DNA from 2 places in the Alicyclobacillus sp. SO9 genome. Region 1 is predicted to be linked to the other one. Evidence: riboswitches for the same ligand, from Rfam matches in the RefSeq annotation. Region 1 holds a riboswitch; the other holds the start of a gene.

What was found. Region 1 has a riboswitch for magnesium ahead of GI364_RS24755 (NRAMP family divalent metal transporter). Riboswitches for the same ligand answer to the same signal wherever they lie in the genome.
Region 2: linked by a shared signal. The riboswitch ahead of GI364_RS03555 (NRAMP family divalent metal transporter) and the one ahead of GI364_RS24755 (NRAMP family divalent metal transporter) in region 1 are both predicted to bind magnesium.

Annotation. Positions count from the first base shown of each region.
Region 1 covers NZ_CP066340.1:77,065-83,634, reverse strand. The annotation lists gene GI364_RS24765 (hypothetical protein) at 72-461, shown strand; gene ytaF (sporulation membrane protein YtaF) at 590-1,207, opposite strand; M-box (ykoK) riboswitch at 1,583-1,747, shown strand; partial or broken gene GI364_RS24755 (NRAMP family divalent metal transporter) at 1,942-3,560, shown strand; gene GI364_RS25055 (transposase) at 4,097-4,675, opposite strand; partial or broken gene GI364_RS25050 (Tn3 family transposase) at 4,677-5,230, opposite strand; gene GI364_RS25045 (DUF4158 domain-containing protein) at 5,276-6,570, opposite strand, start outside.
Region 2 covers NZ_CP066339.1:804,930-811,515, forward strand. The annotation lists partial or broken gene GI364_RS03545 (Tn3 family transposase) at 1-2,766, shown strand, start outside; gene GI364_RS03550 (hypothetical protein) at 2,999-3,190, shown strand; gene GI364_RS03555 (NRAMP family divalent metal transporter) at 3,307-4,926, opposite strand; M-box (ykoK) riboswitch at 5,121-5,284, opposite strand; gene ytaF (sporulation membrane protein YtaF) at 5,660-6,277, shown strand; gene GI364_RS03565 (hypothetical protein) at 6,347-6,586, opposite strand, start outside.

The DNA of each region.
Region 1 (6,570 bases):
TGAGTTCAATGTAGTCCACTGTTGATGCATTAGGTCACCGTTCCATAAGATGTCATCGTGAGGTGATATGTGTGAAAGATCATAATGCTTGTGTGGAATTGGAGCTCCAAGTCAGGCGGGCACTCGGTTGGTACGGTCGATTCGGATTGGGTGGCATAGCAGATGCTGATTTTATTGAGAATGGTGGTACATATACAGCTGTAGTGGCAGCACTGGCACCGCATTATGTGCGTGCGACCATAGAAACACAGAAACGCATCAGTCAGATCATTAAGGAATGTGCCCATTTGCAGCATAAGATTACCGACGACAATGTTGAGGTTATTCGCCAATGCCGACGGTTGCGGAAGGATTCAAAAATGAGGCATGCTCCCTTCTTGAGGGGCGCATCTCGAAGAGAGACGTGCTACTGTATGGTTATACGCCGTTCGAAGCAAAGGGACTGTTGCAGAACTGGTTAGCGCCGCAAGGACTGCGTCTAATTAGCATCACAATGGTTAACCGCAACAGCATAGTTTGAAATCAGGAGATGACACAACGAAAGCCTGCAGGAATGGCAGCCTTTTTTGCGAATGGGCGGGATATCTGATCAATTAAACATTTCGATAAAGCCAAGTACAATTAACAAAACACCTGCAATTAATGGGGCATATTTACCGAAGAACCTTCCTAACACATTTTTACCAATGGAGTATCCGAGGATAATTGTCAATATACTTATGAGAAATGTTGAGATTACGGTGAGAAAAATATTGACTCCTGTGATACTTGCAGCGATTCCAGTCCCTAAATTGTTAAATGTTAATCCTAACGCCAACATAAACGCTTCTTTCGCATCAATATGACCCGATTTATCGACATCTGAGCGTTCTGCGTACTCAACCATATGAGAAAGATCTTTTAATGCTAGTTCTCTTGCATTGGTGTTATGTATTAGTTTTATAAGGCTTTGTATGACAAAATAAATACCCACAACCACAATAATTGCAGCACCTAAAACATTTGATACTGATTGTGGCATGAATTTTGCAATATACGAACCGGCTGACATCGATAAAAAGGTCCCGGTTGTTGTTACAACCGCAATGATAAAGTTTGCAATGATTCCTATCCTGATTTTCTTTATTCCATAAGCAGTACCGACAACTACATTGTCAAGATTGGAGGATATACTGAACAATAATGCTGACAAAAGAAGCATTAACATTAAATTGCCTCCTTGCATAATGGACGCACGACCACAATGATTCCCTTACATTTCAGCACTGTCATACTATGCGCAGCGAAGGAAATCGGTCCGAATTCTGATTCGGATTACGCGGGCGTAAGTCAGACGACCCCTCGATGCAAGTTATGCATACACATACAGGCGCTGAATTTCATCGGTTGTTGCTCTCGAGCAGACCAATAAGGGTTCCGTTTAGAAGTCCATATTGAACCGCCAAAATAGCATTTTTATGTTGATATCTCGACTGTACATGAGGTACAATGTGCCAGTAAAATCATCGACGGTACGTCAAGGACATTCAGGCGTTTGCCGAGAACAAGGGTATGCCAAAGTACATACCATGAACTGAATACAACCGGTCCTCGTTAGGCGAAGCGTCTATGTGAACATAAGCCGCTGCCCGGAAACGTCGAAAGACGCCAATGGGTCACCAGGTACTGCCGGATTAAGGCTTTACCTAATGTGGCTGAGTGAAAACTCTACGTTGCATAGTGCTAAAGCTCAACTAGGGGGATGTAGAGCATCTGCTTATTTTGCATGTGCAGATCCAATCCCCTGAGCAATTGCCAGGGGATTTTACATTTGCTCTTTGAAGGAGGTGGTAGGTGTAGATTCAGGTCCTAGTCATCAGCGACAATTCAATGTGTTTGCTTTGGTCATCAATTATAGGGGCTTCTGTCCCTCCTACCACACCCTCAAGGAGGTTAAAAACAATGCGCACAAATTTGGCAATTCAAGACACGGCTATACTGGACAGCCAGCATATTGGTGACATCAAAGGCGCACTTGGTACAGTGCGTGTTGACGATAATGTAACTCGTAAGAGCTGGCGGTCCCGTATACTGACCCTGCTCGCCATCATGGGTCCTGGACTCATCGTGATGGTTGGTGACAATGACGCAGGCGGCGTGGCGACCTACGCTCAAGCAGGGCAAAACTTTGGCACAAGCCTTCTCTGGGTGTTACTGCTTCTGGTACCGGTGCTGATTGTGAATCAAGAAATGGTGGTTCGTCTTGGTCTAGTAACTGGAGTTGGCCATGCCAGGTTGATTTTTGAGCGGTTCGGGAAGTTCTGGGGAGCCTTCTCAGTTGGTGACTTGTTCATCCTGAACGTCCTCACCATTGTTACAGAATTTATCGGTATCCGAATGGCGATGTCCCATTTCGGCGTTAAGCCTTGGGTTTCAGTTGCACTTGCATCCATTTTACTCATTGGCATGACGGCTACCGGTAGTTTTCGCCGCTGGGAGCGATTTATGTATGTGATGGTTATCGCCAATTTTCTGGTCATACCTCTTGTACTCATGACCCATCCAACTGCTCGCCCAGTAGTTACAGGTTTTTTGCAACGGGAGTGCATGGTGGGTTCACCTCGGACGCACTGCTTCTCATCATTGGTATGGTGGGGACGACAGTGGCACCGTGGCAGTTGTTTTTTCAGCAATCAAACGTGATCGACAAGAGGCTGACACCCCGGTGGTTGTCTTATGAGCGGTTCGATACAGTAATTGGTTCTGTTGTTGTGGTGGTTGCAGCAACTGCACTCATCGTAACGACTGCATTTGCATTCCAGGGAACCACCCTGGCTGGACAATTTGTGAATGCCGGCACTGTGATTGCTGGATTGTCGCTGCATGTTGGAGTGGTGGCCGGTGATTTGTTTGCAATCATTTTGCTGAATGCATCCTTGATTGGCGCTGCGGCAGTTACCCTATCGACTTCGTATGCGTTTGGTGATGTGTTTGGTACAAAACATTCATTGCACCGGAACATCAAGGAAGGCTGGAGCTTTTACGTGGTGTACGGCATCATCATTTTGGTTTCCGCTGGCATCGTCGTCATCCCACATGCTCCGCTTGGGCTTATCACAACTGGAGTACAAGCTTTGGCAGGCATTCTGCTCCCAAGCGCGACCGTGTTTTTGTTACTTCTGTGCAATGACAAAGCTGTTTTAGGACCTTGGGTTAATCGTCCGTGGTTGAATATCATCGGTAGTGTAATTGTCGGTGTGTTGGTTGTACTTTCGTTGATTTTAGCCATTGCAACGTTCTTTCCGAGTGTCAACGTCCAGGTATTAAGCCTTGTTTCAGCTGGCGTACTATTCGTTGGGCTTGTGGCAGCTGGCCTAGTATGGTATCGGAGGCGTTCACCAGTCAAACCGATGTACGGAGAAGAAGACCGGCACACTTGGCGAATGCCTCCGCTTGGCAAACTGCCGAAGGTAATATGGTCTCCGACACAAAAGCTCGCCATGGCGACCCTTCGTGGTTATCTGGTGATAGCAGTCATTATGCTTGTCGTAAAGATTGTTCAACTATCCATTGGAGGTTAACCAGTGCGTGAGCGGCACAACCGAATGCAATATACGATGTGGGCTCACACCTGGTCCTTGCTGGGTGTGAGCCCGTTTGTAATGTTATGAGGCGCAAGGGTTTGCGTATCGTCAACTTACCTTTTTCGGTTTCCGAACATCACTACAGCATAAAAATGGTGGATAAAACAGCGACCCCAGCGGAAGCGCCAAGCAGGATGTCAAAGTACGTTCTGAGATTTTTCCCCTAAGGTCAATCGCAGTTATCCAAAGGGTTATCCATCCGAAATGTACACCAAGAAAAATCAAGCGTTGTGTCCGAGTCATCCATGAACACCCACTTGTCTGACGAACTCATAATGACGCCTCTCATTGTGAATCATCATGGTCTCCATTACTATCCGTATTATTCTCATTTTCGTCACCCAGAATCTCTACTCCCATGCGGAACATTTCCATTTTGTATACACCGTACCGACATACTTATCGTGCAAACCAGGGTCTGTGTAGCAATGGAACAGAAAACCGGAATAAGCGATCCAGTTTATGTAACGCCATCAGAAAGAATCTGCACTCCCTCGATTTAACGGTCGTAAATCACCATGTGCAATTTCTTCTGGTAAGGTAAACGAGTATCGGCCCACCATGTTAATGTGGTCGTGTCCCACGGGAGAAAGCCGTTTTATATCAGTAAGGTCCATCATTTGACCTTGTACTCGCAAATTTTGCAAGGCCGCACTCATATACCGGGTATTCCAAAGAACAATCGCATTCACGACGAATCCGAGTGCGCCGAGTTGATCCTCCTGGCCTTCCTTGTATCGCTGATGAAGCTCTCCACGCTTGCCATAGCAAACAGCCCGAGCTAGGCTGTGACGACTTTCTCCGCGATTGAGCTGCGTCAATATCCGTCGCCGATATCCGGGATCATTCAAGTAATTGAGCAGGTAAATTGTCTTGTAAATCCGCCCGTATTCCCCAATCGCTTTCCCTAAAGTTGTCGGTCGGCCGTCACGTTGAAGAGTTCGAATCAATCGAGAGGCGGTGACAGTTCCAAGTTTCAAGGAACCGGCGACACGTAGCATATCGTTCCAGTTCTGAACAATGCGCTCCGGGTGTAAACGGTGGCGAGCCAAATCATTGAGTGGCCCATAGTTGGCACGGGATCAAGCCGCCAAATCTTGATTCTCCAATGTCAGCTAAGCGCGGACTAAATTGATACCCCAAAAGGCCAAACAGTCCAAAGATAATGTCACTGTACCCAGCGGTATCCGTCATGATTTCTTGGGGCTGTAGGACCGTTTGTTGTCCTAATAATAGATCTAGCAGATACAGCGAATCCGAATTGTTCCAGGAATGACGATGCCATTCAACCCTGTAAACTGGTCGCTAGCGAAGTTGTAATATGTCACGCCACGCCGGCACCAAAGTATTTGGGATTGGGACCCGCGTGAATCGTCCGAACCCGGTGTTACAAATCGAAGCCCATCGGCAGATGCAACTTCGCCGGTACCCCATGTCGTCGCCAACTGCAGGCCGCTTTGATATTCCACGAGTTTATTGTTCGCTTGTGTGAGCGTTTCAGCTCGAAAATAGTTTTGCTCAACCAAGTCAATCGATCCCGAGTCAAGCGGGACACCCAATTGGACGACCGGTTCCAGTCCGATGTTACATGCCTCGGCAATCAGCACCGCACAACGCTAGTCGTCAGGTCCTGTACCCTCGACCCACCTTCACTAAGTGGGTAAAGCATCTGCAAATCCGGTCCAGGTATTGACTTCAAGCAACAATTCCGGCAAGTCAATCCGGGGTAGTAGGGATTGAATTTGTGACCGAAGTGTTTGCAGAGAAGGAGGTTCCTCCAATTTGTCCAAAGCGGTCAAAACAACCGGCTCTCCCCTGAATGTTCTCCATACGGACATCTGTATTCTCAGGCAACGTTCGGCGGTTTGTTGATACGCGGTGTTCAACTTCTCCCGAGTTCTCGGACTTCCTGCTCCAGCATCTATAGTTCGATCCAACGTGCGTAAACTTGTGGACGCACTGCTTCCCAAGCCTGTCCCTGGGAGAAGTTGTGCCTTGGTCATTGTATCGCTCACTCGGATAACGAAGATGTCGTGGTGGCGCAGAGCTTCATGGATGCGAATGAGTACCCAGAACGTATAGGCCCGTTGCTGAATCTGATCATTCTCGTCATAGACTACCTGCTGCCAAGAAGTTGTCATTCCGGTGACGGGTGCCTGTGTCCAAGGGATCTTCTTCGCCCCCTCATAGTCACGTAAGAATCGCCAGGCGTCTAAAACTGGCTTTGCAGATGAATTCGCCTCGAAATGAATCATCCGAAACATCTGGGGTAAAAACCGACGAATCCCGTTGTAATGGCTAAACAACTGCGTAAAGTACACATTTTCCTCTGGCCGGCGCGTTAGGGCATCGATGGTTTGAATGGAGTCTGTCAGTACCTCAGCAGATACCCGAGCAAAAATCGTTGCCCGAAGCTTGGCATCCGGTGTCTGATCGTTTAGGAGGATTACACAGGCTTCCCGTAACTGACGTGCGGCCGCATCCAGATCGCGGATCGTTCGGAGCCGGGCCCGCTTCCCCTCTTGCTGGGTCTTGGCTAAAAGTTCAGTCATAAGTCGATCAAACAACTCCAGCAAATCGTCCTGAGCCGTAATCGCAAAAACGTTGGCAAACGCGACTAAAGTGGCCAGTTGTCGTTCCAAAGACATCCGGGATATCGCCTGTGCCCTGGCTGCAGCCGCAAAACGGGCGAGGGTGTGCAGTCGTCCTACAGGAATGTGCGACAAATCCCAAGTCGTACCTCCGTAAGAACGGACGACTGCCAAGCGTTCTAACCCTTCCAACATCCCTTTCGCCGTAAGGTTTGTTGGTGGACGGCGAAGATGGTCTAATTCGGTTTGTCGAGAGGAAACTTTCGCAGTCAACAACTGCTCTAGTCGATTACGCTCAGAGTAGTTTGGAACCTGGGCCAAGAGGCGCCAGAGCCGGGTGGCCACGCGGTCACGGA
Region 2 (6,586 bases), on a different replicon from region 1:
TGTCGCAAGTCAACTGCAAATGGCCAATACTCGTGTTTTCGAGCGTTATCGTGGTTCGGAGAGTCGGTGGGATCACACAGCGGAAATTCGAAAGGCATATGGATATCGCGATTTCCCAGACCAGCCGCATCACTTCGAATTCGTGAGATGGTTGTACCACCACGCTTGGTTGACTGCAGAACGGCCCAGCGTGTTATTTGATTTAGCCACGGCCAGGTGTGTAGAAAAGAAAGTTTTATTGCCTGGTGTAACGATACTTGCACGGCTGATTGCCCAGATCCGTGACCGCGTGGCCACCCGGCTCTGGCGCCTCTTGGCCCAGGTTCCAAACTACTCTGAGCGTAATCGACTAGAGCAGTTGTTGACTGCGAAAGTTTCCTCTCGACAAACCGAATTAGACCATCTTCGCCGTCCACCAACAAACCTTACGGCGAAAGGGATGTTGGAAGGGTTAGAACGCTTGGCAGTCGTCCGTTCTTACGGAGGTACGACTTGGGATTTGTCGCACATTCCTGTAGGACGACTGCACACCCTCGCCCGTTTTGCGGCTGCAGCCAGGGCACAGGCGATATCCCGGATGTCTTTGGAACGACAACTGGCCACTTTAGTCGCGTTTGCCAACGTTTTTGCGATTACGGCTCAGGACGATTTGCTGGAGTTGTTTGATCGACTTATGACTGAACTTTTAGCCAAGACCCAGCAAGAGGGGAAGCGGGCCCGGCTCCGAACGATCCGCGATCTGGATGCGGCCGCACGTCAGTTACGGGAAGCCTGTGTAATCCTCCTAAACGATCAGACACCGGATGCCAAGCTTCGGGCAACGATTTTTGCTCGGGTATCTGCTGAGGTACTGACAGACTCCATTCAAACCATCGATGCCCTAACGCGCCGGCCAGAGGAAAATGTGTACTTTACGCAGTTGTTTAGCCATTACAACGGGATTCGTCGGTTTTTACCCCAGATGTTTCGGATGATTCATTTCGAGGCGAATTCATCTGCAAAGCCAGTTTTAGACGCCTGGCGATTCTTACGTGACTATGAGGGGGCGAAGAAGATCCCTTGGACACAGGCACCCGTCACCGGAATGACAACTTCTTGGCAGCAGGTAGTCTATGACGAGAATGATCAGATTCAGCAACGGGCCTATACGTTCTGGGTACTCATTCGCATCCATGAAGCTCTGCGCCACCACGACATCTTCGTTACTCCGAGTGAGCGATACAATGACCCAAGGGCACAACTTCTCCAGGGACAGGCTTGGGAAGCAGTGCGTCCACAAGTTTTACGCACGTTGGATCGAACTATAGATGCTGAGCAGGAAGTCCGAGAACTCGGGGAGAAGTTGAACACCGCGTATCAACAAACCGCCGAACGTTGGCCTGAGAATACAGATGTCCGTATGGAGAACATTCAGGGAAGAGCCGGGTTGTTTTGACCGCTTTGGACAAATTGGAGGAACCTCCTTCTCTGCAAACACTTCGGTCACAAATTCAATCCCTACTACCCCGGATTGACTTGCCGGAATTGTTGCTTGAAGTCAATACCTGGACCGGATTTGCAGATGCTTTTACCCACTTTAGTGAAGGTGGGTCGAGGGTACAGGACCTGACGACTAGCGTTTGTGCGGTGCTGATTGCCGAGGCATGTAACATCGGACTGGAACCGGTCGTCCAATTGGGTGTCCCCGCTTTGACTCGGGATCGATTGACTTGGGTTGAGCAAAACTATTTTCGAGCTGAAACGCTCACACAAGCGAACAATAAACTCGTGGAATATCAAAGCGGCCTGCAGTTGGCGACGACATGGGGTACCGGCGAAGTTGCATCTGCCGATGGGCTTCGATTTGTAACACCGGTTCGGACGATTCACGCGGGTCCCAATCCCAAATACTTTGGTGCCGGGCGTGGCGTGACATATTACAACTTCGCTAGCGACCAGTTTACAGGGTTGAATGGCATCGTCATTCCTGGAACAATTCGGGATTCGCTGTATCTGCTAGATCTATTATTAGGACAACAAACGGTCCTACAGCCCCAAGAAATCATGACGGATACCGCTGGGTACAGTGACATTATCTTTGGACTGTTTGGCCTTTTGGGGTATCAATTTAGTCCGCGCTTAGCTGACATTGGAGAATCAAGATTTTGGCGGCTTGATCCCGCTGCCAACTATGGGCCACTCAATGATTTGGCTCGCCACCGTTTACACCCGGAGCGCATTGTTCAGAACTGGAACGATATGCTACGTGTCGCCGGTTCCTTGAAACTTGGAACTGTCACCGCCTCTCGATTGATTCGAACTCTTCAACGTGACGGCCGACCGACAACTTTAGGGAAAGCGATTGGGGAATACGGGCGGATTTACAAGACAATTTACCTGCTCAATTACTTGAATGATCCCGGATATCGGCGACGGATATTGACGCAGCTCAATCGCGGAGAAAGTCGTCACAGCCTAGCTCGGGCTGTTTGCTATGGCAAGCGTGGAGAGCTTCATCAGCGATACAAGGAAGGCCAGGAGGATCAACTCGGCGCACTCGGATTCGTCGTGAATGCGATTGTTCTTTGGAATACCCGGTATATGAGTGCGGCCTTGCAAAATTTGCGAGTACAAGGTCAAATGATGGACCTTACTGATATAAAACGGCTTTCTCCCGTGGGACACGACCACATTAACATGGTGGGCCGATACTCGTTTACCTTACCAGAAGAAATTGCACATGGTGATTTACGACCGTTAAATCGAGGGAGTGCAGATTCTTTCTGATGGCGTTACATAAACTGGATCGCTTATTCCGGTTTTCTGTTCCATTGCTACACAGACCCCTGGTTTGCACGATAAGTATGTCGGTACGGTGTATACAAAATGGAAATGTTCCGCATGGGAGTAGAGATTCTGGGGTGACGAAAATGAGAATAATACGGATAGTAATGGAGACCATGATGATTCACAATGAGAGGCGTCATTATGAGTTCGTCAGACAAGTGGGTGTTCATGGATGACTCGGACACAACGCTTGATTTTTCTTGGTGTACATTTCGGATGGATAACCCTTTGGATAACTGCGATTGACCTTAGGGGAAAAATCTCAGAACGTACTTTTGACATCCTGCTTGGCGCTTCCGCTGGGGTCGCTGTTTTATCCACCATTTTTATGCTGGTAGTGATGTTCGGAAACCGAAAAAGGTAAGTTGACGATACGCAAACCCTTGCGCCTCATAACATTACAAACGGGCTCACACCCAGCAAGGACCAGGTGTGAGCCCACATCGTATATTGCATTCGGTTGTGCCGCTCACGCACTGGTTAACCTCCAATGGATAGTTGAACAATCTTTACGACAAGCATAATGACTGCTATCACCAGATAACCACGAAGGGTCGCCATGGCGAGCTTTTGTGTCGGAGACCATATTACCTTCGGCAGTTTGCCAAGCGGAGGCATTCGCCAAGTGTGCCGGTCTTCTTCTCCGTACATCGGTTTGACTGGTGAACGCCTCCGATACCATACTAGGCCAGCTGCCACAAGCCCAACGAATAGTACGCCAGCTGAAACAAGGCTTAATACCTGGACGTTGACACTCGGAAAGAACGTTGCAATGGCTAAAATCAACGAAAGTACAACCAACACACCGACAATTACACTACCGATGATATTCAACCACGGACGATTAACCCAAGGTCCTAAAACAGCTTTGTCATTGCACAGAAGTAACAAAAACACGGTCGCGCTTGGGAGCAGAATGCCTGCCAAAGCTTGTACTCCAGTTGTGATAAGCCCAAGCGGAGCATGTGGGATGACGACGATGCCAGCGGAAACCAAAATGATGATGCCGTACACCACGTAAAAGCTCCAGCCTTCCTTGATGTTCCGGTGCAATGAATGTTTTGTACCAAACACATCACCAAACGCATACGAAGTCGATAGGGTAACTGCCGCAGCGCCAATCAAGGATGCATTCAGCAAAATGATTGCAAACAAATCACCGGCCACCACTCCAACATGCAGCGACAATCCAGCAATCACAGTGCCGGCATTCACAAATTGTCCAGCCAGGGTGGTTCCCTGGAATGCAAATGCAGTCGTTACGATGAGTGCAGTTGCTGCAACCACCACAACAACAGAACCAATTACTGTATCGAACCGCTCATAAGACAACCACCGGGGTGTCAGCCTCTTGTCGATCACGTTTGATTGCTGAAAAAACAACTGCCACGGTGCCACTGTCGTCCCCACCATACCAATGATGAGAAGCAGTGCGTCCGAGGTGAACCCACCATGCACTCCCGGTTGCAAAAAACCTGTAACTACTGGGCGAGCAGTTGGATGGGTCATGAGTACAAGAGGTATGACCAGAAAATTGGCGATAACCATCACATACATAAATCGCTCCCAGCGGCGAAAACTACCGGTAGCCGTCATGCCAATGAGTAAAATGGATGCAAGTGCAACTGAAACCCAAGGCTTAACGCCGAAATGGGACATCGCCATTCGGATACCGATAAATTCTGTAACAATGGTGAGGACGTTCAGGATGAACAAGTCACCAACTGAGAAGGCTCCCCAGAACTTCCCGAACCGCTCAAAAATCAACCTGGCATGGCCAACTCCAGTTACTAGACCAAGACGAACCACCATTTCTTGATTCACAATCAGCACCGGTACCAGAAGCAGTAACACCCAGAGAAGGCTTGTGCCAAAGTTTTGCCCTGCTTGAGCGTAGGTCGCCACGCCGCCTGCGTCATTGTCACCAACCATCACGATGAGTCCAGGACCCATGATGGCGAGCAGGGTCAGTATACGGGACCGCCAGCTCTTACGAGTTACATTATCGTCAACACGCACTGTACCAAGTGCGCCTTTGATGTCACCAATATGCTGGCTGTCCAGTATAGCCGTGTCTTGAATTGCCAAATTTGTGCGCATTGTTTTTAACCTCCTTGAGGGTGTGGTAGGAGGGACAGAAGCCCCTATAATTGATGACCAAAGCAAACACATTGAATTGTCGCTGATGACTAGGACCTGAATCTACACCTACCACCTCCTTCAAAGAGCAAATGTAAAATCCCCTGGCAATTGCTCAGGGGATTGGATCTGCACATGCAAAATAAGCAGATGCTCTACATCCCCTAGTTGAGCTTTAGCACTATGCAACGTAGAGTTTTCACTCAGCCACATTAGGTAAAGCCTTAATCCGGCAGTACCTGGTGACCCATTGGCGTCTTTCGACGTTTCCGGGCAGCGGCTTATGTTCACATAGACGCCTCGCCTAACGAGGACCGGTTGTATTCAGTTCATGGTATGTACTTTGGCATACCCTTGTTCTCGGCAAACGCCTGAATGTCCTTGACGTACCGTCGATGATTTTACTGGCACATTGTACCTCATGTACAGTCGAGATATCAACATAAAAATGCTATTTTGGCGGTTCAATATGGACTTCTAAACGGAACCCTTATTGGTCTGCTCGAGAGCAACAACCGATGAAATTCAGCGCCTGTATGTGTATGCATAACTTGCATCGAGGGGTCGTCTGACTTACGCCCGCGTAATCCGAATCAGAATTCGGACCGATTTCCTTCGCTGCGCATAGTATGACAGTGCTGAAATGTAAGGGAATCATTGTGGTCGTGCGTCCATTATGCAAGGAGGCAATTTAATGTTAATGCTTCTTTTGTCAGCATTATTGTTCAGTATATCCTCCAATCTTGACAATGTAGTTGTCGGTACTGCTTATGGAATAAAGAAAATCAGGATAGGAATCATTGCAAACTTTATCATTGCGGTTGTAACAACAACCGGGACCTTTTTATCGATGTCAGCCGGTTCGTATATTGCAAAATTCATGCCACAATCAGTATCAAATGTTTTAGGTGCTGCAATTATTGTGGTTGTGGGTATTTATTTTGTCATACAAAGCCTTATAAAACTAATACATAACACCAATGCAAGAGAACTAGCATTAAAAGATCTTTCTCATATGGTTGAGTACGCAGAACGCTCAGATGTCGATAAATCGGGTCATATTGATGCGAAAGAAGCGTTTATGTTGGCGTTAGGATTAACATTTAACAATTTAGGGACTGGAATCGCTGCAAGTATCACAGGAGTCAATATTTTTCTCACCGTAATCTCAACATTTCTCATAAGTATATTGACAATTATCCTCGGATACTCCATTGGTAAAAATGTGTTAGGAAGGTTCTTCGGTAAATATGCCCCATTAATTGCAGGTGTTTTGTTAATTGTACTTGGCTTTATCGAAATGTTTAATTGATCAGATATCCCGCCCATTCGCAAAAAAGGCTGCCATTCCTGCAGGCTTTCGTTGTGTCATCTCCTGATTTCAAACTATGCTGTTGCGGTTAACCATTGTGATGCTAATTAGACGCAGTCCTTGCGGCGCTAACCAGTTCTGCAACAGTCCCTTTGCTTCGAACGGCGTATAACCATACAGTAGCACGTCTCTCTTCGAGATGCGCCCCCTCAAGAAGGGAGCATGCCTCATTTTTGAATCCTTCCGCAACCGTCGGCATTGGCGAATAACCTCAACATTGTCGTCGGTAATCTTATGCTGCAAATGGGC